DNA from 2 places in the Rummeliibacillus sp. BSL5 genome. Region 1 is predicted to be linked to the other one. Evidence: a T-box and tRNA genes for the amino acid it is inferred to sense, from the RefSeq annotation. Region 1 holds a T-box; the other holds one or more tRNA genes.

Region 1 (15,703 bases):
TGTCACACGATGCCAATAAACTATACAGCGCAGCAGCCAGTGCACCGCTAAACGAAATGTTGAAAGCTCAAGAAATCCTACAAAATGTTGCGGCAGTACATTCTCAACTCATCCGTTTGCCATATGGAAGCATCCCATATCTAACAATCGATATGCGACTTTTATTAGGGGAACAACACTTTAAAATTTGGGACTGGACTGTGGATTCGGAAGATTGGTCATTGAAAGACCAGCGCTACGTCCAAAAAACAATCCGCGATATCCAATCATGGGACAAATTGGGCCAGGCCCCAATTGTTCTGATGCATGATAAACCAGAGACCATCCGCCATTTGCCAAAACTATTAACCTATCTGAATAACAATGGCTATCACACAAAAACCCTAGCCAACAACATGGCGCCATATACCTTTCAATGCAGTAATCGTTGCAGCTCATTTAAATAATCCAGTAGAATAGTGAATAAAGTAGACGTCCATCATATTGGGCGTCTACTTTATTCGTTAAAAATTAGCAGAATTATAAAGCTATTTCATTTTAGAACCTTATTGATTGAATTTTTACAAAACTAGTATAAAAGTAAAAATAGATTTGTTACTATTAAAATAAACCATTTTAACAGTTAAAGGAGATGTGTGTTTTGAAGAGAATCCTAGCTATAAGTGATATTCATGGGGATTTAGAGAAATTCGAGCGACTCTTAGAGCTTGTACAATATGACAAAAACCTAGATCAATTGCTGTTATTAGGTGATTATGTAGATCGAGGCCCTCATTCGAGAGCCGTTTTGGATAAAGTGATTCAGTTAAAAAGTGAGGGAGCTATTGCTTTAATTGGCAATCATGAAATGATGATGATGGATGCTTTTGATGGTATTCCGATGCATTTGAAAAGATGGCTTTATAACGGTGGCATAAAAACCCTTCAAAACTATGGATATACGATTGAAAAAGACAATGCAGAATATTGGTATACGACTACTGAAATGCCTGAGCCCATTAAATTAAACGATGACATCCGCAAACACATTGAAATATTAAAAGAATTTCCATACTACTATGAAACAGACACCCATATTTTTGTTCATGCAGGGGTTCACCCTGAAACACCAATAGAGTCAACAGAACCTTATACATTAGTGTGGATTCGCGAGGAATTCCATAACGGATATAACGGCGACAAGACTATTGTGTTTGGACATACACCAACCAATTATTTGCACGAAAGCAACGATGTTTATTTTGGAGATAATCGCATTATTGGAATTGATGGTGGCTGTGCATATGGTGGAAGGTTGAATTGTCTAGACGTTTTAAATACTAAAGTTTACTACGTTGATTAATCTAATTATAAATGGAAAAAATGGATAATTAAAAATAGAAACGGTGGAATCAGTAATGATGGCAACAGATTTAACGTATTAAATTTCTTAATGCCCAAAATGCTTAAACCAGAAGCCAATATCAAGAAACCACCTACAATTGATACTTCATTCAGAAGGCTATTATTAATAGTGCTCTCCATTAACAACGCGATCAAATAAATAGACCCTTGCCATAGAAATAAAACAATCCCTGCAAAAGCGATCCCTATTCCAAATGTAGAGGCTAAAACAATTGATGTGATTCCATCCAGCATTCCATTCGCAAGCAGGTATGTATAATTGCCCTTTAATGCGGCCTCTATAGGGCCAATGATAGACAATGTACCAATACAAAATAATAAGATAGCAGTCGATAACCCTTCAGCTAAATTGCCCTTAGAATATTTATTTACTAAAGCATTGAATCTCCCTTCTAAATCAAGTCTTTGGCCGAGCAAACCCCCTATCGCTAAACTAACAATAAAAAGTACGGGATATTGGCTGGAAGGCAAATGCTGCACGATGGCATTGATGCCTAATCCCATGGCAACTAACCCCATGGCCTGCATCAGAATCGTATGATATTCATCCTTGATTCCCTTCTTAAAGACACTTCCCACAATACTTCCGATGATAATCATGAGTGTATTAAAGATTGTACCGTACATATTCCTTCTCCTTATCTCTATGTTCTTACTAAAAATATAAACCCTCCTGTAAGGGAAGGGTCAATACTTTATTGGAATTTGAATTTCTGTCAGGTAGTCCTCTTTACTTCCCGAAATAAAATGGTTAATGATAGTTCTTTCTATGGCATCCCCTATAATATGAAAACGCTGGTCTTGTATGTAATTCAACAGGATGTTGTAATAATGGGGAGAATCGCTGTGATTCCCCCTGTAAAAGATGCATGCATACTGCCCTTCAGGGATAGTGGTCTCTAATGAATTTTGCTTATCTTCTTCCCGGAGAATAAATATGGAGTTATATACATCGAATTTGTTATTTTTAATATGATCGAGACTCACTGTGAGCCCTACACCACCGATAAATATAGAAGAATTCATATTGGCTATGTTCTCTAATTGGCGTAAGGATACTTCTAACTCTGGCTCCGACTGAATCTTCTCCATTAACCTTACGACTTTTCTCTCTTTTATATGCTTTATCGAGGCAACTTCCAATTCCCTAATTTTTCTGGCTGAATGGATCTCTTCTATTCGGGTTTCAAATCTACGGTTTATCCGTTCTAACTCTTTTATTTTCATTTCAGTTAGTTGTTTCTGTTTCTGCAGCAATTCCAGGAATCCATCAATATCCCGATGCTCCAAATGTTTACTGATTTCTTTTAAAGAAAAACCTAACTGCTTTAAATAATGGATGGTGTTGAGTTGCTCAAATTGTTCGGTTGAATAATATCTATACCCGTTGTGCGAATCAGTTTGAATCGGCTTCAACAACCCAATATCATCATAGTATCTCAAGGTTTTGATGGTCGTATTATGAAGCTTCGCCATTTCACCTATTGAAAATTTATTCTTCATCTCCATCCCCCTTTAGCCATGCACATTTTCCTTAAGGATGAATGCAGTTCCTTCACACTGTCAAGGGACTCTAGTTTAAACAGTTTGGTTATTTAGTCTTTCAAGCTCTTTTTTAATCTGTACTGGGTCTATTCGTTGGAACAATGGATAGACTTTAGACAATTGCTGTGATGGTACAAAAAATGCTCTCCATTTGCTCTCTGTTATATTTATCATCTCTTTCACTTTCTCGCTTGAAAAAGGAAGAAATGGCGTAAGTATATGAGCTAAATTAGCAATAAGATAAACACAAACTGCTAAGGTGTGCTTACAGCTCTCAACATCCTCTCTGACTTGTATCCATGGTTGCTGTTCATCGAAATATTTATTTGAAAATCGAACAAGCTCAAATATTTTCTCCAATGCTTCTTTGAATGAGGTTCTTTCAATACATTCTCCGACATCCTTGTATAAATGATTTACTTTATCTTGGATCGTTGAATTGATGACTTTTTCGGGAAGTCTTCCATCAAATGAATTTTCAATAAACTTCAAAGTACGATTTACTAAGTTACCATACGCCCCTAACAGCTCGCTATTATGGCTATAAATAAATTCCTTCCACGAGAAATCAGCATCTCGATTCTCTGGTGCATTGATTGTTAGAAAATAGCGTATAGAATCAGGTTCATACCTTTCTAAAATTTCTGGAACCCAAACAGCCCAATTTTTACTTGTGGATAATTTCTTCTTTTCTAATGTTAGATACTCGTTCGATACTATATGTGTTGGTAATGATTCTTTTCCTAGCCCAGCTAAAATGCCCGGCCATATGATTGAGTGAAATGGTATATTGTCTTTCCCATGAACGTAATAGGACTGAGTGGAAGAGTTCCAAAATGGTGAATCATCCTGATTGGTATCTTTTGCCCAAAGTTTACTAGCTGTATAATAGCCTGATACCGCTTCAATCCATACATAGATTTTCTTATCCTTATATCCCTCTACCGGCACGCTTACTCCAATCGGCAAATCTCTTGAAACGGCTCTATCCTGCAAGCCTTCCTTTAGATAACGTTTGGTAAGAGAAATAGCATTCTCCCGCCAAAGCTTCTGATCTTCCGCTTCTTGTGTATAGTTCTCCAAAATGCTTTGGAAAGAACTCAAAGAAAAGTAAAAGTGCTCTGTGGACCTTATCGTAGGTGCATTGCTGCAAATTTTACACTTTCTTTCTAGTAGTTCAAGAGGTTCTAATATAGTTGAACAATTGTCGCATTGATCTCCACGAGAAGGCTCTTTACAAACCGGGCAGATTCCTTCGACATATCGGTCCGGCAAAAATTGTTGGCAATGCTCGCAATAGGTTTGTTCGATTTCCTTTTTATAAATTAACCCATTATGTAGCAACTCGAGAAATATCTCTTGAACAATTCGATGATGATGCAATGTATCTGTTCTTGTATAAATATCATATGAGAATCCCAACCGTGCAAAACATTCTTCAAATTCCTTATGATAACGGTCAGCAATTACTTTCGGAGAAACTCCTTCCTGTCTTGCACTAACGGTGATAGGTGTACCATTACAATCACTGCCCGAAACATATAAAACGTTCTCTCCTTTTAAACGGTAATATCTTGCAAGAATATCCCCAGGCAACAAACTGGAAATGTGCCCTAAATGTAATGAGCCGTTCGCATAAGCCCAAGCTCCACCAATAAAAATACTCATCATCAGAACCTCCTCATTTTAAAAAAACAAAAAAACCCCGCCCTAACTAAATAGTTAAGGACGAGGTTTGAATATCCACGTGATACCACCTTATTTTACAAACGGCTCACACCATTTGTCTCATCAAGTACGGAGTATAAACTCTACTCTTATACTGTGACATTAATAACGAGTGCCAAATCCCGTCGTATCCTACTAATACCGAAGTACGTTCAGTACGAAGCTCAGAGACCATTGTTCAAATGAGTGTTTTTGCTTCTTTTCAGCTACCGAAGCTCTCTACTAAAAAACACTTTCACTTTACTTTTTCTCTTCATTGCCTTTGTTGAATTATCACTAGTTTATTCAAATATTTTCCTGAAGTCAATGATAATTTTCTGAATTAAATGATTTTATGAGCCTTTACTTCACTTGCTCCTCTATCACACGCTCTACACCAAATAGAATGAGCTTTAACCCAAAATCAAATGCTTCATCCGTCCCCATCAGCTCAAACAAACCATTCGTGAACATTCTTCGAAACAGTCCTGCATCGCTATCGCTCATTGAATTAAGAAGATTAATCATCTGCTCTCCAGGAAGCTCACTCTGTTCCTTCAGCATAACGGAGATATTGCGCTCATGTTGATAATCATCTAGCACGAAGTAGAAAACAAAGTTCACAAGCGTGGTCACTACCTGCATTTTTTGCTCTTGCTTAAGCGGAGTAGATTCCACGCAAAGTAGCATACGGTTCGTAAATCGAATGATGTCTGGCTCGTGAGGCAGTGTCATCATCATGAGCTGCGTAGAACAAGGATATCGGCTCAGCACACTTCGCACAGTTACCGCAAGCTCTGTTAGCTGCTCCTTCCAATCCCCTTCTGAATGGAACTCATCTAAAATGATTTTGGATATCTGATTCGCTAAACGCTGGTAGAGATTCTGTTTGCTCTTGAAGTACCAGTATAGTGAGGGCGCCTGTATTCCTAAGCGATCTGCCAATCGTCTCATGCTGAATTTTTCAATGCCGTTTTCCCCAAGAAGCTCCCATGAAGTTTCTAAAATTTTATCTTCTGAAATTTGAGGCTGCTGTTTTTTCATCATCATCCACCCTTTTATCTAACAGTGTAAGTTTTTTCTTTACAGATTATTAAACCCATGATAACATCTAACACTGTAAGGCTCAACCTTACACCGTTAGATTAAGATATCAAAATACTTACAGAAAGCAGTGATCCACTATGGATAAAGATAATATCTATTATTTTGAAGAAGCACCAGTCGCAAAAACTGTAGCTCATTTTGCGGTGCCGATGATGCTTGGCACTTCGATGAGTGTCATCTATTCCATCTTAAATGCTTACTTTCTAGGTACACTTCACGACACGGCCATGTTGACTGCACTCGCATTAACTTTGCCATTATTTGCATTCATTATGGCGCTAGGCAACTTAATTGGCATAGGTAGCGGCACATTCATCTCCCGCTTACTCGGAGAGAAAAAATATGACTCTGTAAAGCATGTATCATCTTTCGCTTTTTACAGCAGTTTAGTTCTCGGACTTGTTGTAATCATGGCGGGTCTCCCGTTCATTAATTCTATTGTGCACGGCCTTGGGGCAACATCTGAATCATTCAAATTTACTAAGGACTATGTCATGATCATGATTCTTGGTTCACCCTTTGTCATTTTATTCTTCACGTTAGAAAATATCGTGCGCTCAGAGGGTGCAGCTATCACCTCGATGATCGGTATGATTCTCAGTGTTGTTGTAAATATCATTCTCGATGCGTTCGTCATCTTCGTGTTGCACTGGGGTGTAATTGGCGTCGCTTCTGCTACTGTCATTTCGAATATAGTTGCGAGTGCATTTTATGCCGTCCATCTGAGTAATAAAAGCCAATTTTTAACTATCTCCGTAAAATGGTTTAAAGCGAACAAAGAGATTCTGAGTAATGTATTAAAAATTGGGGTCCCCGTCTTTATAATGAGTATCTTTTTAGGTGCCATGTCACTCATTCTGAACCATTTTCTTGTTGAATATGGCGATCAGGCCGTAGCGGCTTATGGCATATCATCGCGCTTATTACAATTTCCAGAGTTTATTCTGATGGGATTATGTGAGGGTGTTGTACCGTTGATTGCCTTCTCTTTTACAGCGAATAAATTACGCATGAAGCAAACGATTGGTTTTACTATTAAAGCGATTGTCGCGTTAGCAGTCCTGTTCGGCATCATTGTCTATTTGATTTCCGATCACTTAATTGGCCTATTTACAAATGACCCGCAATTAATTGATATGGGCAGCTACATTTTGCATGTGACATTTTTATCCTTGTTCATTACAGGCATTACGACCTTGTTTACGGGGATTTTTCAAGCAACAGCTCAAGGAACAGCCGCGTTTATCATGTCAATAATTCAAGGAATTACACTGATTCCAGTATTATTTATCGCCAATAAAACAAACGGCTTCCATGGGGTTGTCTGGTCACTAGTCATTGCAGAAGCCGTCGCATTCCTTGTTGGTGCCATTATGCTGTATGTTTTGCGAAATAAGTTGCAACCAGAGATTGATAGCTTAGTACAGTAAAATCATGTATATAAGGCAGAGTAAGAGTAACCTCCAACCCTGCCTTTTTTATAGTTTAAAACAGCTTCAACAATCCAATTTAGCATTTTAATAGATACTCTTTATGAGTCTCTGTCATTTCTATTAATCCAAATTCTTTATCCTTTATTATACTTGCTAGCTTTTTGGCCATAATTTTTGAGGAAAATAAATACTGCTGTTAATACCAACGATAACAATCCCACTAGTACAACGTATTGCGTACCCATTTTTGTTATAAACACCCCACCTGCTGCAGCACCTATAGTCGTTCCTATATTACATGCCGATAAAAACAAACCGTTAGCAAAATCCGGAGCTTCACTTGCTGCAGTTGTAATTATATATTGATTAATGTTAGCGGCCAGTCCAGCTAATACTCCCCACATTAAAATGAGTAGAGCCATCGGCAACGTAAATTGGCCTGCGAAAAATAATATGAGGTAAGTAGCTCCCATTAGAAAAGGGAGGGCTACGATTGTTTTAACCGGTTTATCAACGAGTAATCTTCCAGCTAGAATGTTTCCTATAATATTGGCCGCACCGTAAATAAATAAAAGAAGACTTGTGAAAGTAGATGATACATGTGTTACTGATTGCAAGAAATCAGCTAGATAACTGTAAACCCCAAAGATTGCTGCGTTTAACAAAATAACAATTATAACTGCAAGCCATGTGTTCGAATGTTTAAGTACATTTAATTGCGCTCCATAGGAGATTTTTTCTTGGACAGGTATCGATGGCACAAATAGTAATGTAGCGATTAATACTACGATATTGACGATTGCAAAAATTGCCAATGCCATCTGTAAATTCGATATCCCAGCGACAAAGCTAACAATGGGCACACCGACGACCATCCCCGCCGACACGCCTATAAAAACTTTTGCGACAGCTTTAGGTGCTTCTTCCTTATCGACTGAATCAGCGGCAACTGAAAATGCCAATGAACAATAAACGGGATGAAAAAGAGCAGGAATAAGTCGAGCTATTAATAGAATGTTAAAGTTAGATGTAAATATAGATACGATATTTCCTATAACAAAAACTATCAGAACTAGTACCATCACTTTTTTTCGATCAATTCCCGAAAACAATAAAGGCATCGTTGGGCCAGATACTGCAACTCCTATTGCAAATATACTCACCAACCACCCTGCTGCTGACACACTAACATTAAAATGTTCAGCAATCTCAGGTAATATCCCAATAACCCCCATCTCCGTATTCAAAATACCAAAAACTCCTATAGTCAATATAAGAATGAGTAGTCTTTTTTGTTTAGCCAAGAATATACCTCCAACAATCTGTTTAAAATGATTTCTTAAGTCTTCTCAATACTATTCTAACTTTCCTCTCTTCATATAGAAAATACCTATATTTAATATCAAAGTATGCTTTATAGGCATATCAAAATTATATATACTAAATCAATAAAGTAGGAGGCGGATTAGATGGAATTTAGAGTTTTGCGCTATTTTCTAACAGTTGCAAGAGAAGGAAGTATCACCGGTGCTGCAAATTTTTTAAACGTCACACAACCAACACTGTCAAGACAACTAAAAGATCTTGAAGAAGAATTAGGAAAAAAGCTATTTACTCGCAGTAGTCACAGTATCATTCTTACTGATGAAGGGATGCTCTTACGAAAGAGAGCAGAAGAAATCGTTGATATGGTGGATAAAGTAGCAGAAGAATTTGGTTCTATGGAAGAAACATTAAAGGGAGACATTTACATAGGTGGCGGAGAGACAGACGCCATGAAGCAGATTGCAAGGGTAGTAAGAGATTTGCAGATACGTTACCCTAACATACGTTATCACCTATATAGTGGTAATGAAGACGACGTGGCTGAACGTCTTGACAAGGGCTTGCTGGATTTTGGAATACTCATACAACCAGCTGATTTATCAAAATATAATTATCTCAATATGCCCGCAAAAGATGTTTGGGGTGTTGTCATGAGGAAAGATAGCCCTCTTGCTTCTAAAGATACCATTCAAGCAGCTGATTTATTAGATGTTCCTTTAATCTGTTCACGACAGGCTCTAAAACAGACATTTTCTAAAAATGAATTTGCGGATTGGTTTGGCGAAGACTTTGATAAACTCAACATCATTACGACGTACAATCTTGCATTTAATGCTGCCATTATGGTGGAAGAAGGTATTGGTTATGCTGTCACTATTGATAAAATAGTGAATACATCAAACGATAGTAACCTTTGCTTTAGACCACTTAACCCACGACTAGAATCTGGTTTAAATATTGTGTGGAAAAAGCATCAAGTTCTCTCTGCTGCTGCTGATATGTTTTTAAAAGAATTTCAAAGCAAATTTTCTACCGTTTAAATATTACTCAACAATATGGGTCGTGGTCGTATTGAATATACAGCTTTATAACCTTTAAAAAAGGGTGACCAAACTAAAAATTTGAGTCACCCTTTTTATGCTTGTACCTCTTTACACAGTGCTTATCATGATGAGATATCTCCCTCCCCTAGTATTCATCCTATTAAATCCTCTTTGATAATAGATAAAACTAATTTACATTACGTAAATTAAATTAGATGAGATATTTTATTTACTTTCTCTAATCCATCCCCTTCAATTGAATCTATTATCGGTTCAATTAAAAGATCTATATTTTAATTGAACAACGAGATATTGTTTATATTTACCATTTACTTTTTATACTTGATACACTAAAATGTATCTCATAAATCAAAACTAATTTACAATATGTAAATTAGTTTTGAAAGGAAAGTATTAAGCTTTAGCTTTATTACAATCCAAAAAATTATAAATAAAGAGGGTATGGAAAATGAGATTACAAGGAAAAGTAGCGATTATTACAGGGGCAGCAAATGGTATGGGTGCAGCAGAAGCTCGTTTGTTTGCAAAAGAAGGCGCAAAAGTAGTAGCGACAGACTTAAACGAAGAAAAATTAAATGAAGTAGTTGCAGATGTGAAAGCAGCTGGTGGAGAAATCACTGGTATAAAACAAAATGTAGTCTCTGAAGATGAGTGGAAAGCTGTTGTAGCTAAAACAGTTGAGCTATACGGAAAAGTAGACGTACTTGTTAATAATGCAGGCGTTGCGATGAGCAAAAACTTTGCAACTATGGAAATGGACGAGTGGAACCGGGTAATGGATATTAACTTAAACGGTTGTGTTTTAGGCATGAAATACGCTATTCCTGAAATGCAAAAAGTTGGTGGCGGTTCTGTCATTAACATCTCTTCTATCGGAGGCATTGTAGGGATGGCAGGCTCAAGCCCATACACAGCAGCAAAAGGTGCATTACGCTCTTTATCAAAATCCGCTGCTGTTGAATACGGTAAAGACAAAATCCGTGTAAACTCTGTACATCCAGGAATTATTGTTACACCAATGACTGCTCCATCAATGGAAGGTGCAATGCCATATTATAAAATGCATACACAATTACCTTACTTTGGTAATCCAGAAGATGTGGCACATGGGGTAGTATTCTTAGCGAGTGACGAATCACGCTTTATGACAGGTGCAGAGCTTGTGATTGATGGTGGTTGGACTGCTCTTTAATGTATAGGTGGTTAGTCCAAATTAAATCGTGATACAATTGTATTGGGTGATAAATAAATGAAACGTATAGATCCAAGACAATTGAAATCAAAAGAAAAATTGCATGAAGCGTATTTAACAATGCAATTAAAAGGACAAGGCCAGTTTACGATTCAGCAACTGTGTGATACAGCTGAAGTAACTAGGCCTACCTTTTATAAATTATACAAAGATATCCAAGAACTTCGCTTGGATATCCATGAAAGTGTTTTAGCTGAATTAAAAAAAGCATTAACAATTAAAAATCCGAGGCGTTTATCTGAGATTCCTAAGAAAGAAATTCCCGAAAACCTAATGCTGTTGTTTCAACATATTCAAGCGAAGCATATTGCATATGAGACATTCTTTGTTTATCAACCCGATGCAATCTTTATCAATGGCGTAAAAGAAATTATGAAACAATATATAACAGAGGGTATTTATTACGCGCTACAGGATAAAAAGCTGCGTGTAAAGATAGACTTAATTATCTCTTATGTAACCGGAGCTTATGTTGAAAGCATCGTCTTTTGGATCAAAGAAAATTATGAAACAAGCCCAGAAGAAATGGCGAACAGTTTAATTGAAATTTCTATATATGGTCCTTATATTGACTAACACTCTATAGAAGGTTAAACAAAGAGCTAGTACCAAAGAGTTATCCAACAGACTCTTCGTACTAGCTCTTTTATTTTTATCTTTTTTCCATTACAGCAAAGTAATTATTTTCACTATCTGCGAAATTAAATACTCTACCTGAAGGCATATTTACGATTTCTCCGACTGTCACATGTTTGTTTGATAAATCGCTATATAGACCTTCGAAGTTGTTTGAAAAGAACATCAAAGAAGGTGTTCCAAGGTTTAACTCAGGCGACATTTTCGCAATAAGCTCCTTGTTATGGAGGATAATACTTGTTTCAGCTTCTTTGGTTGGAGCAATCTCAATCCATTTCATACCTTGTCCATTATCTTCCTCCGAAATCACACTAAACCCTACTTTTTCTGTCCAAAACTCCTTTGCCTTGTCTTGGTCGTCTACATACAACATGATTTGACCTACATTGTTAATCATGAATAACACCCCTTTTGTTCGTTTGTTATGCGTTAAACTAGAAGTCTTTGAATTCTACCATTTCCTGAGTATCTCTTCAATAAAGTTATGAATATTCTGAAATATATTGAATAAACTAATCATCCTACAAATGTATTGGCGAAATCACTCAAAATTTTTATCCAACAATAGATCCGTTTGTTCAGCCATAACATGAGTTGAGTAACTATTTAATTTCTCTTATCTCGCTCTGAATCTACTTATTTCTAACACGTAATAACTTAGAGGGAGTATTTTTCACAAAATGCTTTTCAATAAAAGTAAGAACTTCATCGTTTCCTGGTAAGGTGACCTGTTCAATTGCTTCATTAAAACTTAGCCATTTATACTCACTATGTTCATAGTTTAAGTTTACTTTCTGGTCGTCATTCACATACCCTACAAACACCGGTGCCATATAAATATAGTTTTCATAAGGTGAGTAAAATTGATCCAATTTATTTGAAGTATATAATAAAACCTCTGTGATCCCAGTCTCCTCTTCAATTTCCCTAAAAGCAGATTGCCAAGCACTCTCGCCTTCTTCAATACTCCCGCCAATATAACACCATGCATCTTTCAAAATAGAAGTCGCTCGTTTTAGCAAAAGCACTTTATATTCCTCACCAAACATCTTCAATAAAACCACTGCAATCCCCTTACAGCGTACAGGTATTTCGAAATTTTCTTTACTCATTCCAACACCCCTTGTTGAATTTTATTGGTCTCCTTCACAGAACCTCAAACTGCTTATTTTTTCATTAGATATATCAAGTCTATAACCAAATCCGATTAAGGTGAACTTCTTTAGCTTATAAAACACATCAAGATAGATTTAAAATACTGTAAATGAGAATTTATAATGGATTCATATCGTTATTTACAGTCCCTCATTAATTGATGAAACTAACAAAAAAATAGTCTCAAAACATTTTTATTGTAACAAATGAATTTTTATATTAAAGTATTACACATAGATTATCGATAATCTATAATTTATAATCCATAATCAATAACACTCTTAGTTAGCTACTCTATACATTAAACTATGTTAAAATAAAAGGATTAAATTTATTGGAGTGGTTTGATGGGGTTCAATGAAAATCCAATTTCAAAAAAAACAATTTCAGAACAAATAGCTGAACAATTATTATTCCGCATATTTTCAGGCTATTATGAGCAAGGTCAGCGATTGATAGAAGCAGAAATAGCAAAAGAGCTGCAAGTAAGTCATGCGCCTGTCCGTGAGGCTCTTTATCTTTTGCAAAAAGATGGTGTGGTTGAAAAAGTACAACATAAAGGTGTAAGAGTTAAGACTATTTCAGATCAGGAATTGAAGGATTATTTGGAAGCCCTTTATTCTCTTTTGAATTTTGCTCTTACCAGTTGTGAACCGAAATGGAATACCGATTTGCAAAATGAATTAATGCTTCGTTTTGAATCGATGAAGCAAAAAAAGTCAGCTGAGAATATTTATGAATACGTTGTTTCATTTGCTCACTTGTTAGAAGTGTTTTTTGAGGTTTCAGGAAATATTGCGATGCTGCGGTTCTTTAAAGAAACTATATTTGTTACAAATGTAGCAGCTCAAACAAAATGGAAAATGAATCTACTTGAATCCTATCATGAATCCATTTATACCTTTATTAAGTGTATAGAATTGTCGGATTTCGAAAAGGCCCGAATGGCTATTAAAGATGTTATATTATGGCACCATTTTAATTAATTTATGGGGGTAATATATATGAAAGCGGCAGTTTGGCACGGTGTAAAAGATATTAGAGTTGAAGAGGTTGAATTAAGAGCTTTAAGAGAAGATGAAGTGAAAGTAAAAGTAGCATGGGCAGGCATTTGTGGAAGTGACTTACATGAGTATCAAGAAGGACCTGTCTTCATTCCTGTTGATGCGAAAGCTGACTTAACAGGTGAAATGGCCCCAATCACAATGGGTCATGAATTTGCTGGTATTATTGAAGAAGTCGGCTCTAAAGTGACTGACTTTAAATCTGGAGACCGTGTAGTAATTAACCCTACATTAACATATAGAAAAAAACATGAAGATGTCGATCGTTATGATGGGTTTAACTTCATTGGATTGCATGGAGACGGTGGATTTGCGGAATATGCCAATGTTCCTGTCACATCGTTACATCGTTTACCAGAAAACCTAACATTACAAGATGGCGCGTTAGTAGAACCAATGGCTGTTGCAGTCCAAGCTGTGAAAGATGCAGGCGTTACTTTAGGAGATTCAGTTGCAGTGTTCGGTGCTGGACCAATTGGGTTATTTACAGTAATTGCTGCTAAAGCTTCAGGTGCAAGCAAAATTATCGTATTGGATTTATCTGATAGCCGATTAGAAAAAGCAAAAGAATTAGGTGCAACACATGTTATTAACTCAGGCAAAGAAGACCCTGTAGAAGCAGTTCGTACAATTGCTGCTGACGGGGTGGATGTATCCTTTGAAGTGGCGGGCGTTGCTCCTACTTTTAAACAAGCAATTGATGTAACTAAACCACGTGGTAACATGATGATAGTCTCAATTTTTGCAAGACCAATCGAATGGAATCCAATTCAACTTACAAACACCGGTGTAAATATCTTATCTTCCATTGTTTACACACCTTCAATTTTCCAAAGAACAATTGATGCAATGAGTACTGGTCAACTAAATCCACAAGGTATCATCACAAGTCAAATTAAACTAGATGAAATTGTTGATAATGGATTCGTAACGTTAACGAACGACAAAACTCAATCAAAAATCCTAGTTGCGATGAGTGGCGAAAAATAATATATTGAGAGATTAATATATATCTAAGCTAAAAAAGAGCACAGCTGAAATAGCTATGCTCTTTTTATATTTCCTGTGCAAATATTCACATTCTAATGATGATATGATATTTACCATAGAAGTGGGGATTCTTTAATTTACTTTTTTCTTATATTAATATTCCATGTTTCTATTTAATCACAATGCTACCATCTTCCGTTACAGTTAAAAGTATAATAGTACCATCGCAAATAATATGGGTTTTCTTATCATACCTTGGTAGCTCAATTTTAATATCACCAGCACTTGAAGGTACTGGATTAGATATGGAAATTGTGTAGAAGTGTACTAAAAGAAGGAACTAAATTTACTATAACATTTCCTCTTTTAACTAGTTGCCAACAAAAAATAAATAACTATAGAAATACTATATAATAAAACATATAAACGGATTGAATAATTTAGACATAAGAAGGTGACATTCAAATGCTTTTATCTGCAACAATTACTAAACAGCCCATTTCAGGAAAATATCCAGAACAAATTTTTGTTGCCCCTTTCTCGACTGCAGAGTGGACTTGGGTGAAATTCGAAGATGAGAATTACAATGAGTTTTATGGTCAATTTCAAGGCAAACCTAACACTGTCGCCCTTTCTCCTAAAAACAAATTTTGTTATGTTCTTACAGATACATTTTTATATGAGATTAATTGTGAAACCCTATCAAATTATCAAGTACTTGACTTCTGCGAAAGGGGTCTTTCAATTACCAATGTAACCTTTTCTCCAGATGGAAAGCCGCTATTTTCAGACTACTATACAATTTTTACAATCACTAAATCAATAGATGAATTAGTTCAACGAGAGAATTCTAAACTTATAGAGAACTCTATACCTGTAGGTTATATTCAATTTAATAATTGGGAAGGTCATTTACTTCACATAAACGCTGAAACATTTCTTGAAGGACAACCTATAAAATTGATTTTAGATGCTACCACTACGCGTATCTTTGAAAATAAGGAAAACCTTTAAAACGTA
Region 2 (15,703 bases), on a different contig from region 1:
GGCAGCAATTCGCGCAAAGGCTGGAAAGTGCATTAAGTGAGAGCTTAAAAAAGGTAAAGAAAAAAGAGATACAAGAACAATTATATCAAAATGTTCAATTGGATATAGAATTGCTTCAGCAAGGTGAGCTGCCGGAGTTTGCTAATCGTTACGGATCTCTGTTATATGAAAAACCTGCATTCTTGGGCGACTATTTTGCGAAAGATGGGCTTGTTGTATATGACGAGTACGGAAGAATCCAAGAAGTAATGGAAGCTTGGGAAAAAGAAGAGAAAGAGTGGTTCATTTCCCTTATAGAAGAAGGAAAAATGGTGCATGCAGTGAAGCCTTCTTATTCAATGAAAGAGGTCTCGGCTATGATTCAATTGCCAATACTTTACTTTTCATTGTTTGCCAGAAATTTCTCTGGCGTACGTTTCCGAGATATCACTAGCCTTTCTTGCAAGCCGATGCAGCATTTTCATGGTCAAATGCCGCTGTTAAAAGGGGAAATTGAGCGTTGGCAGCGTGAAAAATTTACAGTACTGTTTATGGCTGAAGATGGAAGTCGTCTACCAACTATCCAGACCACTTTAGAAGATTACGATATTCATATACAAATTGGAACGCCTGAGGCAGAAGGCATTTTTGCGATTACAGGTAATTTTTCCGCAGGTTTTGAACTACCGATGCAACGTGTGGCAGTAGTGACAGAAGAAGAGCTGTTTAAACAAAAGCCTAAAAAGAAAAGAAACCGCGCTCAAAAAATGTCCAATGCAGAGCGGATTAAAAGTTATACAGAAATCAAGTCTGGCGATTACGTGGTCCATGTGCATCATGGGATCGGCAAATATGTAGGAATTGATACGCTAGATGTGGGGGGGAAACATAAGGATTATCTCCATATCCGTTATCGTGCAGACGATAAATTGTATGTGCCTGTCGATCAAATTGATTTGATTCAAAAGTATATTGGTTCGGAAGATAAAGAAGTGAAACTCCATAAGCTTGGAGGTACAGAGTGGGGCAAAACGAAAACAAAAGTATCGAGAGCTGTCCAAGATATCGCTGATGATCTGATCAAGCTTTATGCTAAGCGTGAAGCAGAAAAAGGATTTGCCTTCTCTCCAGATGGAGATGAGCAACGGGCATTTGAAGAAGCATTCCAGTACGAGGAAACAGAGGATCAACTACGGACGATTCAAGAAGTGAAAATAGATATGGAAAAAGAAAGGCCAATGGACCGCTTAGTATGCGGAGATGTAGGTTATGGCAAAACAGAAGTGGCCATACGGGCTGCATTTAAAGCTGTACTAGACGGCAAGCAAGTAGCCTTTTTGGTCCCAACTACTATTTTGGCTCAGCAGCATTATGAAACGTTACTAGAGAGATTCCAAGATTATCCTGTTACAATCGGCGTACTGAACCGTTTTCGTTCTCGCAAGCAACAAAATGAAACTATAAGCGGACTGAAAGCTGGTACGGTAGATATCGTAGTAGGCACACACCGCCTTTTATCAAAAGATGTCGTGTATAAGGATTTAGGTTTATTAGTTGTCGATGAAGAACAACGATTCGGTGTAACACATAAAGAGAAAATTAAAAAATTACAAACAAAAGTAGATGTATTAACATTAACGGCAACACCGATTCCCCGCACATTGCACATGTCGATGGTCGGAGTACGTGATTTATCTGTAATCGAGACACCACCAGCTGACCGCTTCCCTGTTCAAACGTATGTAATGGAACATAACGGTGCACTTGTGAGAGAAGCGATTGAACGCGAATTAGCACGTGATGGGCAAGTATTCTATCTGCACAACCGTGTAGAAGATATTGCGAAAAAGGTTGAAGAGATTCAAATGCTTGTGCCTGATGCAAGGGTCGGCTCTGCCCATGGCAGAATGACTGAAAGAGATTTAGAAAACGTCATTTTAAAATTCCTTGAAGGTGAATACGATGTATTAGTCACGACCACCATCATTGAGACAGGTATTGACATTCCTAATGTTAACACACTGATTATTAATGACGCTGATCGTATGGGGCTGTCGCAGCTGTATCAATTAAGAGGGCGTGTCGGCAGGTCTAGCCGTGTGGCGTATGCCTATTTCATGTATCAACGTGATAAAGTCTTAACCGAAGTAGCAGAACAAAGGCTACAGGCAGTAAAAGAATTTACAGAGCTTGGTTCCGGTTTTAAAATTGCGATGCGCGATTTATCTATCCGCGGAGCAGGAAACTTGCTTGGTGCACAACAGCATGGCTTTATTGATTCAGTTGGATTTGATTTGTATTCACAAATGTTAGAAGAAGCGATTACGGAGCGGCAAACAGGCGTGAAAAAGGAAGAAGAAAAGGATATTGAAATCATTATTCCATTTGATGCATATATTCCAGATACTTATATTCCTGATGGCTATCAAAAAATACAAATGTATAAACGCATTAAGAGTATGGATGAAGAAGAAGACTACTCTGAGATTATTGATGAGCTGCAAGACCGATTCGGAGATTTCCCAGTTGAAACGGAACGCTTGCTGCGTATTGGCCGTATGAAGGTATGGGCAAAACAAGCAGGAGTAGAATCAATCAAAACGAAAAATAAAATCATCACGATTGAAATCTCGGAAGAAGGCACTGCCAAACTAGATGGAGGCAAAGTTGTAGCCGAATCAATGGTATTTGGTCGGGCAGTAGGCTTCCAATTGGAAGGCCAAAAATTACTTTTAACGATAGACGAAAAGAAAGCAGAAGCAAAATCAACGTTTGACATATTAGAAGCTTTGCTGAAATTATTGCCAACAGCACTCCGTGAAAAGACGGAGGCATAGAACTAATAATTGTTATGTATAAATTTCCCTTTATAAGGCCAAACTACCGACAAGACTATTTATGAAATCTTGTCGAAAGTGAGGCATTCGAATGAAGGCAACAGGCATTGTACGACGGATCGATGATTTAGGGCGCGTAGTCATTCCAAAAGAAATAAGAAGGACTTTGCGTATCCGGGAGGGAGATCCTTTAGAAATTTTTACTGATCGTGAAGGCGAAATTATACTTAAAAAATATTCACCTATTAATGAGCTAGGTGATTTTGCACTTTCTTATGTAGATACATTATTTGAAACATTAGGTACGAGCGCTTTGGTTAGCGATAGAGATCAGGTAATTGCTGCTGCAGGTGTTTCAAAAAAGGATTATTTGCATCGTGCCATTTCTCCTTTTGCAGAAGAACGTATTCTACAAAGGAATTTGATTGTAGAGAAGCATGAGAGTTCGATTGAAATTGTCCCTGGACAAATAGAACAGATCAAATCATATTGTATTGCACCGATTGTTGTAGCAGGAGATGCCATTGGCGCAGTCTATATTTTATCTAAAATGCACTTTATTGGTGATACGGAACAAAAGGTCGCAGAAACAGCGGCACACTTCCTAGCGAAGCAAATGGAAGGATAGAAAACGGTAACAGACTGCTTATATAAGCAGTCTGTTTTTTTGTAAGGCGGTCAGAAGTGTATCTCCTTACTCAATTTACACATATGCTATACTTTGGTAGTAAAAAGAGTTTGTTTTAGAAATGAGTGAGAAATATATGCCTGAAAAGTGGGGTATGAAGGTATATTTAAAGGGCGTGGCAATGCTAACGGTGGCCTCTCTTTTTGTGAAAGTACTGAGTATGGTGTACCGCATTCCTTTTCAAAACCTAGTAGGAGACCGAGGCTTTTATATTTACCAGCAGGTCTATCCTTTTGCTGCTATATTTGTCACATGGACTTCAAGCGGACTAGCTGTAGCTATTTCAAAAATACTGGCAGATGAAGATGCCAATAAACATACGAGTGAGCGCAATGCAATATTGCGATTTTTATTTAGCGTTTTAGCTGTGATATCTGCCATTTTATTTATAGTACTATTTTTTGGCGCTCCTTTTTTTGCAAAGATGATGGGAGATCAAGAGCTAGCCGGATTAATAAAAGTAGCTTCATTTGTTGTATTTTGTATTCCATTTCTTTCAATATACAAAGGATTCTTTCAATCAATTGGGAACATGCAGCCGGTTGCCTATGCGCAAATGATAGAGCAGGCTGTAAGAGTAGCGATCATTATTGTAGGTACTTGGCAAGTTGTTGCTATGACACATTCGCTATATGCAGCTGGCGAAGTGGCAATGGGGGGGACTGTAGCCGGTGAACTGGCAGGAGTTTTTCTGTTAGTTTGGTTTGGAAGGAAATCCTTTTTCTCTCATGAAGGCTTAAAGAGTATTCCTATTCAATCATTGAATAAATGGGCAATGACCAAAAAGCTTTTGCTTTTCAGCTTCAGTGTCAGCTTGAGCAGTTTGATGCTACTGCTGTTTCAACTAGTTGATTCATTTACTATTTTCAGTGCGTTACAAAAAATGGGCTTACCTTCTTTACAAGCGATGGAAACTAAGGGGATTTATGATCGGAGTCAACCGCTCGTACAGGTAGGGTTGGTGATTGCTTCCTCACTTTCACTCGCTATTGTGCCGTTGATTGCCCATAACAAAAAAAACAGGGAGCATGCTAAACGCTACATCAAAATCACCTATCGTGCCTCTCTTTTATTTGGTGTAGCGGCTGCTGTCGGATTAATTCTAGTGATGCCAAATATAAATAAAACATTATTTGAAACAGCCGATTTATCGAATGTCTTATCGATTTTTATCATTCAAATTATATGGCTTTCACTCATATTGACCATCACAGGGATACTACAAGGGTTAGGTAAATTAAAAATACCATCGTTTATTTTATTGATGGGTATTTTGGTGAAATGTTTATGTAACTCTTTATTTGTACAAACATTCGGTATAGCAGGGGCGGCTATTGCAGGGAATATGGGCTTAATGATGTCAGCCATCGTACTGGTTGCTTATCTAAAAAGGTTACAAACTATAAAATTGGCTCCATGGAGTTTCTACAAAGGCATGACGGTGGCCACCCTTCTTATGGCGTTTGTCCTTGTATTATTCTCCGTCTTTTTAGAACCTTATGCTAGAAACTTCTCTGATGGAAGAACGATGGCTTTATGTCTAACGATTATAAAATCATCGATTGGCGCTTTCATCTTTCTGACTACGTTAGCAAAAATGCGTACATTAGCAGTTCGAGAATGGTTCCTATTGCCTCTAGGAAAATACATGGCCGCCTACCAACTCCGGTTGGGAAGAATGGGGAAAGATACAGAAGAAAAGGTTCGACAATGATTTGTTAGCCTGCTACCAACTCGATATAATGAAAACTGAATTCACATAACATGCAGTATTTACAAGTAAGAAAGAAGCACAAGATTAAAGGAGAGAATGTGTATGCATCAACTGACTATAATAGGCTTAGGAGCGGGAGATTTCGAACAATTGCCAATGGGTGTCTATAAAGCACTCAAAGCAGCTAAAAAGGTATATGTTCGAACAAATGATCACCCTGTACTAACAGAATTGGCTAAAGAGGGACTAACATTCGAAAGCTTTGATGCTGTGTATGAAAAACATGATGACTTTTTGCCCGTCTATCAAGAGATTGCTGATTCACTGCTTCAAGCAGCAGGGAAGGACGAGGTTATATATGCTGTGCCTGGCCATCCACTAGTTGCAGAAATGACAGTGCAGCTGCTGATCGAAGCAGAGAAAGAAGGAAAAGTAAGTCTCAAAATAGAAGGTGGTCAGAGCTTCTTGGATGCTGTGTTTGGCGCATTGCGAATTGATCCAATTGATGGCTTTGAATTAGTTGATGGCAGTACATTTTCAATACATGAGACCAATATGTACAAGCACCTACTGATTGCACAAGTGTATGACCAATTCAGTGCATCAGAGGTAAAGCTAACTTTAATGGAGAAATATCCGGCTGAATATCTAGTGACCATTGTGACAGCTGCTGGATCGAAGGATGAAAAGTTGCGCACTGTTCCATTATTTGAACTCGATCATGGTGTTGAAGTAAATAATTTAACAACTGTTTATGTGCCACCTATTAAAAAGAGAGAAGACGGTTTAAGAGAGTGGTCTACATTCCGCGATATTATTGGAGTGCTTAGAAGCCCTGAAGGATGTCCATGGGACCGGGCACAAACACACGAGAGCCTTAAAAAGTATATGCTGGAGGAAGTGCATGAGTTCCTTCAAGCAGTCGAGGAACAAGACGAAGACCATATGATTGAGGAGCTTGGCGATGTATTGTTACAGGTCTTCTTGCAAGCGCAAATCGCAGAGGATGATGGCTTCTGGAATCTAGAGGACGTTCTTCAGGGGATTGCTTCTAAAATGATCCGCCGCCATCCGCATGTTTTTGGCGAAGTGAAAGTAGATAATGCGGAAGACGTAGTGAAGAACTGGGAAGAAATCAAGAAGGAAGAGCATCAGCCTACGAAAACAGAACCACTTTTAAAAGAAGGGTATCGTGCAACCTCTTCACTGCAAACTGCATATAACTATCAAAAAATTGCCGCTAAGGTAGGCTTTGAATGGCCAGACGTTGAGGGAGCATGGGCGAAGGCAAAAGAAGAGTGGGAAGAATTCCAAGAGGAAATAAAAGACGGTACAGATGAAACAAGGCTCGATGAGTTCGGCGATGTGCTTTCTACGCTTGTCAATTTAGCACGCGTCTATAAGATCCCAGCAGAAGAAGCGATGATCCATGCAAACGCAAAATTTGCAAAAAGGTTTGGATATGTAGAACAAAAGGTAATGGCTGGACGAAAGGATTTTAAAAAGTACACACTTGAGGAATTAGATGAGTTTTGGGAAGAAGCAAAACAATTACAAAGTAAGGAGTCATAGATATGAGATTAGATAAATTTTTGAAAAACTCTCGGCTGATCAAACGCCGTACATTAGCAAAAGAAGTAGCAGACCAAGGACGTATTACCATTAATGGAAAAGTGGTAAAAGCAAGCAGCCCCGTAAAAGTAGGCGATGAATTAGCGATTCGTCTCGGCCAAAAAATCGTGACTGTTCGCGTGGAGGAACTAAAAGATATCGTCCGCAAAGAAGAGGCTGCAAATATGTTTACCATTTTGAAAGAAGAAAAAGTAGAGAAAATTGAGCCAGAATTTATTGATGACGAAGAGTAGCAACTAACAAGAAATCAAAATATAGTCGAAGTGGAAATAACGTAGACTGCTGAGGCATAGCACGATGCATGTCCTTAGGAAGTTTAATGTTTCCACTTCTTTTCAAAATTAAATCAGTAAACAACTCCCCATTTTCTAGCCCCATATTCCTTTTCTACCGACAATAGGTATTTACTTAGACCGGAACCATGCTCCCCTTTTTAAACTGTAGAGAATTTTCACTTTCCCCTCATATTCCTCTTTCTCCTAACATATAGATTAGTAGACAGGCTAAGGAGGGGAAAAATGATGACATTCCAACAAGAAAACGCGACTTATACTATTCCAACAGGAGACCACTTGCTAACGGTTCGAAATCGCAAGCGAATGGATGTGACATCTGTAAAATCGATTGAACGCTTTGACCAAGAGGAGTTTTTAGTACTCACCTCTCAAGGACATTTGCAAATTCGAGGAGAAGATTTAAGAATTGTCCATTTAGATGTAGATAAAGGGCTTCTGACTTTAGAAGGGTCTGTGAAGACACTGCAATATGATGAAGAGGATAGCGGCATATCAAAAGGCATTTTGCATAAATTATTTGGATGACCGTTTCACAACAGTTCCTTAGTATAGCAGCACTCATAGCTAGTGGCGTTATAGGGGCCGCAATTATTGATTTGGTACGATCTTTCAGCTTTTATGCCGCACCCAAATCGCTCTTGCGAAAAGGCTATATCCTATTTGAATTAACAGCATGGATTCTTTTAGGGATTGGAACATTCCTACTATTAATGGTTGTTCGAGATGGAGAATGGCATTTTGTAGATTTTCTTTCACAATTGCTGGGCTTTTGTCTGTACCAATTATTTTTGCAAAGCTTAGTTCGATTCTGTGGAAGACTGTTTGTCAGACTTGTCATCCATCCGATTTGGTTTATTATTCGCATCATTATAGGCATAGTCCGACAAATCATTAGGATAATTGTTAAAATTGTTATGATTATTCTATTTCCGTTACGATTTGTTGTCGAAAAAATTAAAAATTTTACTCTTAAAAAATAGGGTAAAATTAGATATAATGGCATTAATGCTAAATGAAAGGGTATAGTTCCTTGCTTGAAGGAATTATACCCTCTTATGGGGAAGTTAGAAATCACCAAGTAAAGGAGGTTAGGGTTAACACCCGCTTATATGCAAAAACCATCGAAGCAAATGTACAAAAAAACTACACAAATGCCAACAGACTATGCAAGAGCAGAGATGCAAAAAAACAGCACACATCAAAAACGCAAGATTGGCTTATATCGTCGTCTTGGGGTTATGACACTTCTATTTGTTCTTATGGCTGGTTCCCTTTTCTTTATGTTGGCGAAACAAAAGCACACTCTCGCAGTGAAAGAACAACACAAAACGGAGCTGCAGAAGACGCTTGCAAAGCAAAAAGAGAAGCAGGAAGATCTAAAAATTCAAATTGCTAAATTGAATGATGATGATTACATCGCAAAACTTGCAAGGAAGGATTTATTCTTATCGGAAGACGGAGAAATTATTTTTTCAACACCTAAATCGTCTGAAAAGGATAAGAAAAAAACAGATTCAAAAGAGTAGTCTTATTGACACTCTTTTTTTGTTGGCTATAATAAAGATAAGAATCAAAGAACACATATTTGAATATAAGACTAATAAGTCGCTTACATTTTAAGGAGGAGCATTTTTTTTATGTCAATTGAAGTAGGCAGCAAGGTACAAGGTAAAGTAACAGGAATCACAAATTTCGGAGCATTCGTAGAGCTGCCAAATGGCTCAACAGGTCTTGTTCATATTAGTGAGGTTGCTGACAACTATGTTAAAGACATTAATGACCATTTGAAAGTTGGAGAACTGGTCGAAGTAAAAGTAATGAATGTAGAAGCAGACGGTAAGATTGGTCTATCCATTCGCAAGGCAAAACCTCAACCTGAGCGACCAGAACGACCAGAACGTCCTCATCGCCCACGTAACAACAACCACCGTTCAAATGACCGTGGTGAACATCGCCAACCTAAGGAAAACTTTGAGCAAAAGATGGCTCGCTTCCTTAAAGACAGTGAAGATCGTCTTTCAACTTTGAAGCGTGCACAAGATTCAAAACGTGGTGGCCGAGGTGCAAGAAGAGGGTAACTTGCTGGCTATTTTAATCGTAGAAAAAGTGTATTAATCAATTTACTAATAAACGAAAGTGAAACTTCACTCAGTATAGGGAGACCTTCTACTGATGTTGATGTCTTACTGTCCGTTCTTACGGTCGCCCTGAGATATTCATCCAGAGGCGGCCGCTTTTTATCTATAATTCTTTCGAAATACAAAAAAGAAGCCTTCCAATTGGAAGGCTTCTTTTTTTATGATGGCGGCCGAGGGGATCGAACCCCCGACCTTACGGGTATGAACCGTACGCTCTAGCCAGCTGAGCTAGGCCGCCGTGTTAGCAACATAATACATAATACAAGAATTGTTTTCACTATGTCAAGCGCTTTTTGTTTTATTTTTATAAACTATGTGATTTGCCGTCGAACGATTTTTTAAATATTGAACACAAACAGACAAAATTTACAGTCATATCCATGTATACTGGCAGAAATATATATAAGAATATTGGAGGTATGTCACGATGAGAAAAGAATTTATCCAATCAAATAAACTATCCATACCTAAAGTTTCGATCGGCCTGAAGCAGGCTTATCCGGTGCTTTTTGGGTTAGCACTTTGCTTTTCTGCTTTTTTCTTATCCAAAGCAGTCCTATTTGAGGCGATTGTTCCCTTTTTCTTGCCTATTATGGCTGTTGTATATGCCAATCATCGAGATTACTTTATGTGGGCCCTTTTCGGAGGAATGCTTGGTAGTGTGACATTGGGCGTTGGCGAGTCATTGATTCACATAGGCGAACTAACCATCTTTGTACTATTACTAAAGACGTTCATACGCAAAGTGCCAATTGCTTTCGTTGTAGGAATTTCCGTTTTGCTTATGCAAGTGACTTGGCAAATGATTTCTTATCACGGTGAGCCACCTTCCATGATTTTATTATATGTGGGATATGAGAGTATATTATCAATCTTTATGACTTTATTTTTAATGCAGTGTTTATTACCGATGCCTGCACTATGGAATGCTTCCTGGACATTGGAGCGGATTGGCGCTGCTCTGGTAGCCCTCGCTATAATGTTGACATCTACAAATAATATTGTATTGAATATCCTGTCACCTACTTACATTGCTCTGCAGCTAGTCATACTAGGTGCTGCCTATGTAGGGGGCGTGACATTATCAACCGCAATCGCTGTATTAATGGGTACGATTATCAGCTTGTCTCATTTATCCTTTAGTGGAATGATTGCAGTGTATGCATTGACTGGGCTTTGTGCAGGTATATGTAAGAAGGTGGGTAAATTCGGTATCATCATAGGCAGTGGCATTGCGACGGCATTTTTTATGCTCTACGATGCAACATTGCCGATTGATCAAACATATTGGATTGCGCTGGGTATCGCTGCATTATTGTTTTTAACTATACCAAAAAGCTGGCTCTCATATTGGCAGCAACAATTATATCCGAATCATGAGGATACCCTGTTAGAAAGACAGCGTTGGCTTACAGAAAAGGTAACTATGAAACTGACCAATTTTAATGACTTTGTGACATTTATGAAAGAACTTGTGAATGATCGTTTTAGCATAGTGGAGCAGCAAGAAGAAGAAATAGAGGCAAGACCACTGTCCCCGTGTGAAACATGCTATCAATTTGAACGGTGCTGGGGGAAAAAAGAGGAAATGCGCTCGATAATGGAGCAGTGGCTCAAGGCAGACACCATTAATGATCACGGAGCAAAAAAGCAATCAGAAGATAAATTGCGCTACAAATGTGTACGCTCCCCATCCCTATTGAATGCTTTAGCAGAATACGTATCAAAGCAGCAGTTAAGCGGACAATTTCATCATGGAAAGAAAATGATTGCCTTACAACTAAGAGATATGTCGCTGCATATTGACCATGTGATGAAAGATATGACGAATGACGCCGTCTCTTTCCAACAGCATGAAGATTTGCTAGTGTCTCGCTTTAAAGAAATAGGAATTGATTTCTTCCAAATTGATATCTTGGCAAATGAACCGGGTAATAGGAAAGTAGTTTGCTGTATCCCATTCAAAAAGGCTCAATGGGAAACAGACCAAATGGTAGCTGAACGACTTATTTTACCTGCCTTACAGGATGTTTTTAAGGAGCCATTTGAAATTAACCAAACGATTAAAAAGACCAAACCCTATGCGCATTTGCAAATCACCTTTCAATCAGCTATTCGTTTTGATCTTTCGTATGATGTCTTATCTACATCTAGAGACAATACGATGTACTCTGGTGACTCACACGCAGTATTCTCGCTAAATCCGGGTCTTACAGCGATTATGCTGTCAGATGGAATGGGGCATAACAAGCAATCCCATAAAGAAAGCAGGAAGCTCATTCGCTTAATGCGGGAATGCTTGCATCATCAAATGTCTCCCGAAACGGCTATGCATACACTTCACTATGTGATGTCACTTAAACAGGAGGAAATGTATGCCACAATGGACTTTGCTTTAATTGACTTACAGCATGGCAAGTTGTGGTCTTGGAAAGCAGGCAGCATGGCAACTTACTTGGTAAGGGGGAGAGAGGTAACACGACTTGAAAGTGCCAGCGAACCATTTGGCATCTATACATCCTACTCAGTAGAAGCAGAGCAAAGGACACTTAAAGCAGGGGATATTATCTTTATGTGTACAGACGGACTTTTCTTTGAAGATATGCCATGGGAAAAACAAGAAAAAATGCTTCGCAATTGTCTTCTGCAACATAGAAGCTTGCCAATTAATGAAATATGTCCAGAAATTATGAGGTCATTCCGGAATAATGACAAACCAGTCGATGATTGTACAATTGTTTGCGTTGAGATTCAGCATAAAACAGTTGATTGGTCATTATTTAAGCCAACTTTCCAAGAAACTTCACACAAAAGAGTGGTAAACTAACAGTGAGGTGAGAAAATGGCGCCGTTCGAAACGAAAGTAAAAGAGTATATTCAGCAATATGGGTTATGTCATAAGGAAGATCGATTGCTTGTAGCTTGTTCTGCTGGAGCAGATTCAATGGCTTTACTGCATTTTCTCTATCAAGAAAAAGAGAGACTGGGTGTTTCCGTTGCAGCTGTCCATGTCAACCATATGTTGAGAGGAAGCGAATCGGAAGAAGACCGCAGATTTGTAGAAAGCTTCTGCCAGGATAAAGGGATACCGGTCTATGCTGCCGATATCCCAATTCCCGCTATACTAGAAAAAGAAAGTGGCAATATGCAAGCGGTGTGCAGAAGAGAACGCTATGCCTACTTTAAAGAAGTCATGCAGGAAACAGAAAGCACAAAGCTTGTTGTAGCCCATCATGCAGATGATCAAATAGAAAGTGTCATTATGGCACTAACCAGAGGTTTATTAGAAGGCGGCATGCAAGGAATTAAACGGTGTCGCCCTTTTGCAAACGGCGAATTGATTCGTCCGTTTCTTTCTGTGACAAGGGAAGAAATAGTAGATTATCTACAAAGAAATCATCAAGGCTACAGGGAGGATTCTAGCAACAAGAAGGATTCTTATACACGCAATCGCATCAGGCATCATGTTGTACCACTCCTAAGAGCTGAAAATGAAAACATTGCAGAAGCTATTATGCATTACACAGAAAAAGTGCAAGAGGATGAACAATTGTTACAAAGCTATGCAGAACAAGCGTTACAAGAGCTATTAGTTGAAAAACAGCGTGATTTATGGAAAATTAATATCAAAGCATTCCATAATCAACCCCTTGCTTTACAAAGAAGAATCATTCTACTACTATTAAAATATCTTTACGAAAATCCAAACATTGAACAAAGCTACACACTTAGCAATGCTATATTAAAACTGACACAATCAACAGATGGAAATGCAACAATTAATTTACCAAAAGGAGCCCTAGCAATACGGGAGTACGACCAGTTGTCGCTTGTAAAAGCACATAAGGAGTCACCTGCACTAATTGCTAGAACATTGCCATTTGGCCAATGGATTGATTTGCCGAATGATTTGCGTATGTATATAGGGAAAGCAGACCATGCTGTTCCTACGAACACCACATCCTTCGCAAAATGCTACTTTGTAAATACTTCAGATTTTGCACTACCATTACATATTCGTGGCAGAATGGATGGCGACCGTATCGATTTGCTAGGAACAAATATAAAAAAACGAGTATCTCGCCTTTTTATAGATGAAAAGATTCCTGCGGCGTTAAGGGAGAATTGGCCAATTGTTACATCTGATGATAATTTGGTGATTGCAGTTCCTGGGCTTCGCATGAGCAACTATCTTTCTACTAGCAAGCGGGCAGAAGATGATGCCCTATTCATCATCGACAAGAGAGTTCTATCATAGAACTAAAGGGAAATGAAGAATACTCTCGCCGGTTGAAATTTTCGCTTTACCATGTTGATTTACTACCAAGGAGGAAACACAAGATGCTTGAGAAAGACATTGAAAACGTATTAATTTCAGAGGAAGAGCTACAGCACAAAATTAAAGAACTTGGCGAATCGTTAGCTGCTGAGTACCAAGATGATTTTCCATTAATGATCTGCGTATTAAAGGGTGCTATGCCGTTCATGGCAGATTTAATCAAACGAATGGATTCTTATGTTGAACTAGATTTCATGGATGTTACAAGCTACGGAAACGCAACTGTTTCTTCTGGTGAAGTAAAGATTGTGAAAGACTTAAATACAAGTGTGGAAGGCCGCGACATCATCATAGTAGAAGATATTATTGATAGTGGATTAACTTTAAGCTATTTGGTTGATTTGTTTAAGTACCGCAAAGCAAAATCAATAAAAATCGTAACATTATTGGATAAACCATCTGGACGCAAGGTAGATTTAAAAGCGGATTATGTTGGTTTTGAAGTGCCGGATGCATTTGTAGTCGGCTATGGTTTAGACTATGCAGAAAAGTATCGTAATCTTCCATATATTGGTGTATTGAAGCCTGCTGTATATTCAAACTAAGACGTTTTCTCGCTGTAAACAAATTTTCCGGGAAACGTGCTAGATAAAAGGCTTTTCATTGTACTAACCAAAAGTTCATATGTTAAGATTTACTATAGTTTTTCTGTTTATCTTGTGAGGAGGCTGGGGATGAATCGAATATTTCGATACACCATATTTTATTTATTAATTTTCCTCGTGATCATTGGGATTTTTGGTACGTTTAATAATGCGAACCAACCTACAAAGGAAATTCAGTATCACGAGTTCATTACAGCATTAGAGAACGGCAAGGTAACTGAGGCTACTATACAACCGGATCAGTTAGTTTATGTCGTCAAAGGGAAAATCGAGGGATATAAAAAAGGCGAATCATTCGTAACAAATATCCCGCGTGATGACCAAGAGTTAATGAATGAAATTCGTAAAGAAGCTAAAACGAGTTCTAAAATTAACTTCTTAGGCGCACCAGAATCAAATGGATGGATACAGTTCTTTACCGGAATTATTCCATTTGTAGTCATCTTTATTCTGTTCTTCTTCTTGTTGAACCAAGCTCAAGGCGGCGGCAATCGCATGATGAGCTTTGGTAAAAGCAAAGCAAAACTTTATGATGACCAGAAGAAAAAAGTTCGCTTTACCGATGTAGCCGGTGCGGACGAAGAAAAACAAGAATTAGTAGAGGTTGTAGATTTCCTTAAAGACCATACTAAATTTGCTGAAATTGGCGCACGTATACCTAAAGGGATCTTATTAGTGGGCCCTCCTGGTACCGGTAAAACATTATTAGCTCGAGCTGTAGCAGGGGAAGCAGGCGTACCATTCTTCTCAATCAGTGGTTCTGATTTCGTCGAAATGTTCGTCGGTGTTGGTGCTTCTCGAGTACGTGATTTATTTGAAAACGCTAAGAAAAATGCTCCATGTATTATCTTTATTGATGAAATCGACGCAGTTGGTCGTCAACGTGGTGCTGGATTAGGCGGCGGTCATGATGAACGTGAACAAACGCTTAACCAATTGCTTGTTGAAATGGATGGTTTTGGTGCAAATGAAGGTATTATCATTATCGCCGCTACAAACCGCCCAGACATTTTAGACCCTGCACTCTTACGTCCGGGTCGTTTTGACAGACAGATCACTGTCGGTCGTCCAGACGTCAAAGGCCGTGAAGCTGTACTTAAAGTACATGCTCGTAAAAAACCTTTAGATGAGTCAGTTGACTTGAAAGCTATCGCACAGCGTACACCAGGTTTCTCGGGCGCTGATTTAGAAAACTTATTGAACGAAGCTGCATTAGTGGCTGCACGCGAAAATAAGAAAAAAATTGATATGGGCGATATTGATGAAGCAACAGACCGCGTTATTGCTGGTGTTGCGAAAACAAGCCGTGTCATTTCTGAGAAAGAGCGCAATATTGTTGCATTCCATGAAGCCGGCCACGTTGTTGTTGGTTTAACATTGGATGAAGCAGAAAAAGTCCACAAGGTTACGATCGTGCCACGCGGTCAAGCAGGCGGATATGCAGTAATGCTACCAAAAGAAGACCGTTATTTCAT

Evidence for each region. A T-box is a leader RNA that pairs with one kind of tRNA and senses whether it is charged. The one in region 1 lies ahead of metG (methionine--tRNA ligase), so its partner is inferred to be a tRNA-Met.
Region 2: it has a tRNA-Met gene. The T-box ahead of metG (methionine--tRNA ligase) is inferred to sense a tRNA for this amino acid. The anticodon was not compared.

The regions. Positions count from the first base shown of each region.
Region 1 is NZ_JAVGCV010000003.1:164,801-180,503, forward strand. Features, by position in the region: gene RCJ93_RS12465 (polysaccharide deacetylase family protein) at 1-446, shown strand, start outside; gene RCJ93_RS12470 (metallophosphoesterase family protein) at 641-1,342, shown strand; gene RCJ93_RS12475 (DUF554 domain-containing protein) at 1,348-2,031, opposite strand; gene RCJ93_RS12480 (MerR family transcriptional regulator) at 2,092-2,907, opposite strand; gene metG (methionine--tRNA ligase) at 2,983-4,617, opposite strand; T-box leader at 4,671-4,943, opposite strand; gene RCJ93_RS12490 (TetR/AcrR family transcriptional regulator) at 5,020-5,700, opposite strand; gene RCJ93_RS12495 (MATE family efflux transporter) at 5,841-7,193, shown strand; gene RCJ93_RS12500 (MFS transporter) at 7,331-8,500, opposite strand; gene RCJ93_RS12505 (LysR family transcriptional regulator) at 8,666-9,562, shown strand; gene RCJ93_RS12510 (SDR family NAD(P)-dependent oxidoreductase) at 10,035-10,778, shown strand; gene RCJ93_RS12515 (TetR/AcrR family transcriptional regulator) at 10,836-11,414, shown strand; gene RCJ93_RS12520 (VOC family protein) at 11,491-11,871, opposite strand; gene RCJ93_RS12525 (NUDIX domain-containing protein) at 12,107-12,586, opposite strand; gene RCJ93_RS12530 (GntR family transcriptional regulator) at 12,977-13,615, shown strand; gene RCJ93_RS12535 (2,3-butanediol dehydrogenase) at 13,634-14,683, shown strand; gene RCJ93_RS12540 (hypothetical protein) at 15,149-15,697, shown strand.
Region 2 is NZ_JAVGCV010000010.1:21,465-37,167, forward strand. Features, by position in the region: gene mfd (transcription-repair coupling factor) at 1-2,816, shown strand, start outside; gene spoVT (stage V sporulation protein T) at 2,908-3,444, shown strand; gene RCJ93_RS16180 (putative polysaccharide biosynthesis protein) at 3,566-5,218, shown strand; gene mazG (nucleoside triphosphate pyrophosphohydrolase) at 5,321-6,790, shown strand; gene RCJ93_RS16190 (RNA-binding S4 domain-containing protein) at 6,793-7,083, shown strand; gene RCJ93_RS16195 (YabP/YqfC family sporulation protein) at 7,372-7,671, shown strand; gene yabQ (spore cortex biosynthesis protein YabQ) at 7,668-8,126, shown strand; gene RCJ93_RS16205 (FtsB family cell division protein) at 8,256-8,672, shown strand; gene RCJ93_RS16210 (S1 domain-containing RNA-binding protein) at 8,784-9,224, shown strand; tRNA gene RCJ93_RS16215 (tRNA-Met) at 9,449-9,522, opposite strand; gene RCJ93_RS16220 (SpoIIE family protein phosphatase) at 9,712-12,111, shown strand; gene tilS (tRNA lysidine(34) synthetase TilS) at 12,127-13,542, shown strand; gene hpt (hypoxanthine phosphoribosyltransferase) at 13,626-14,168, shown strand; gene ftsH (ATP-dependent zinc metalloprotease FtsH) at 14,298-15,703, shown strand, end outside.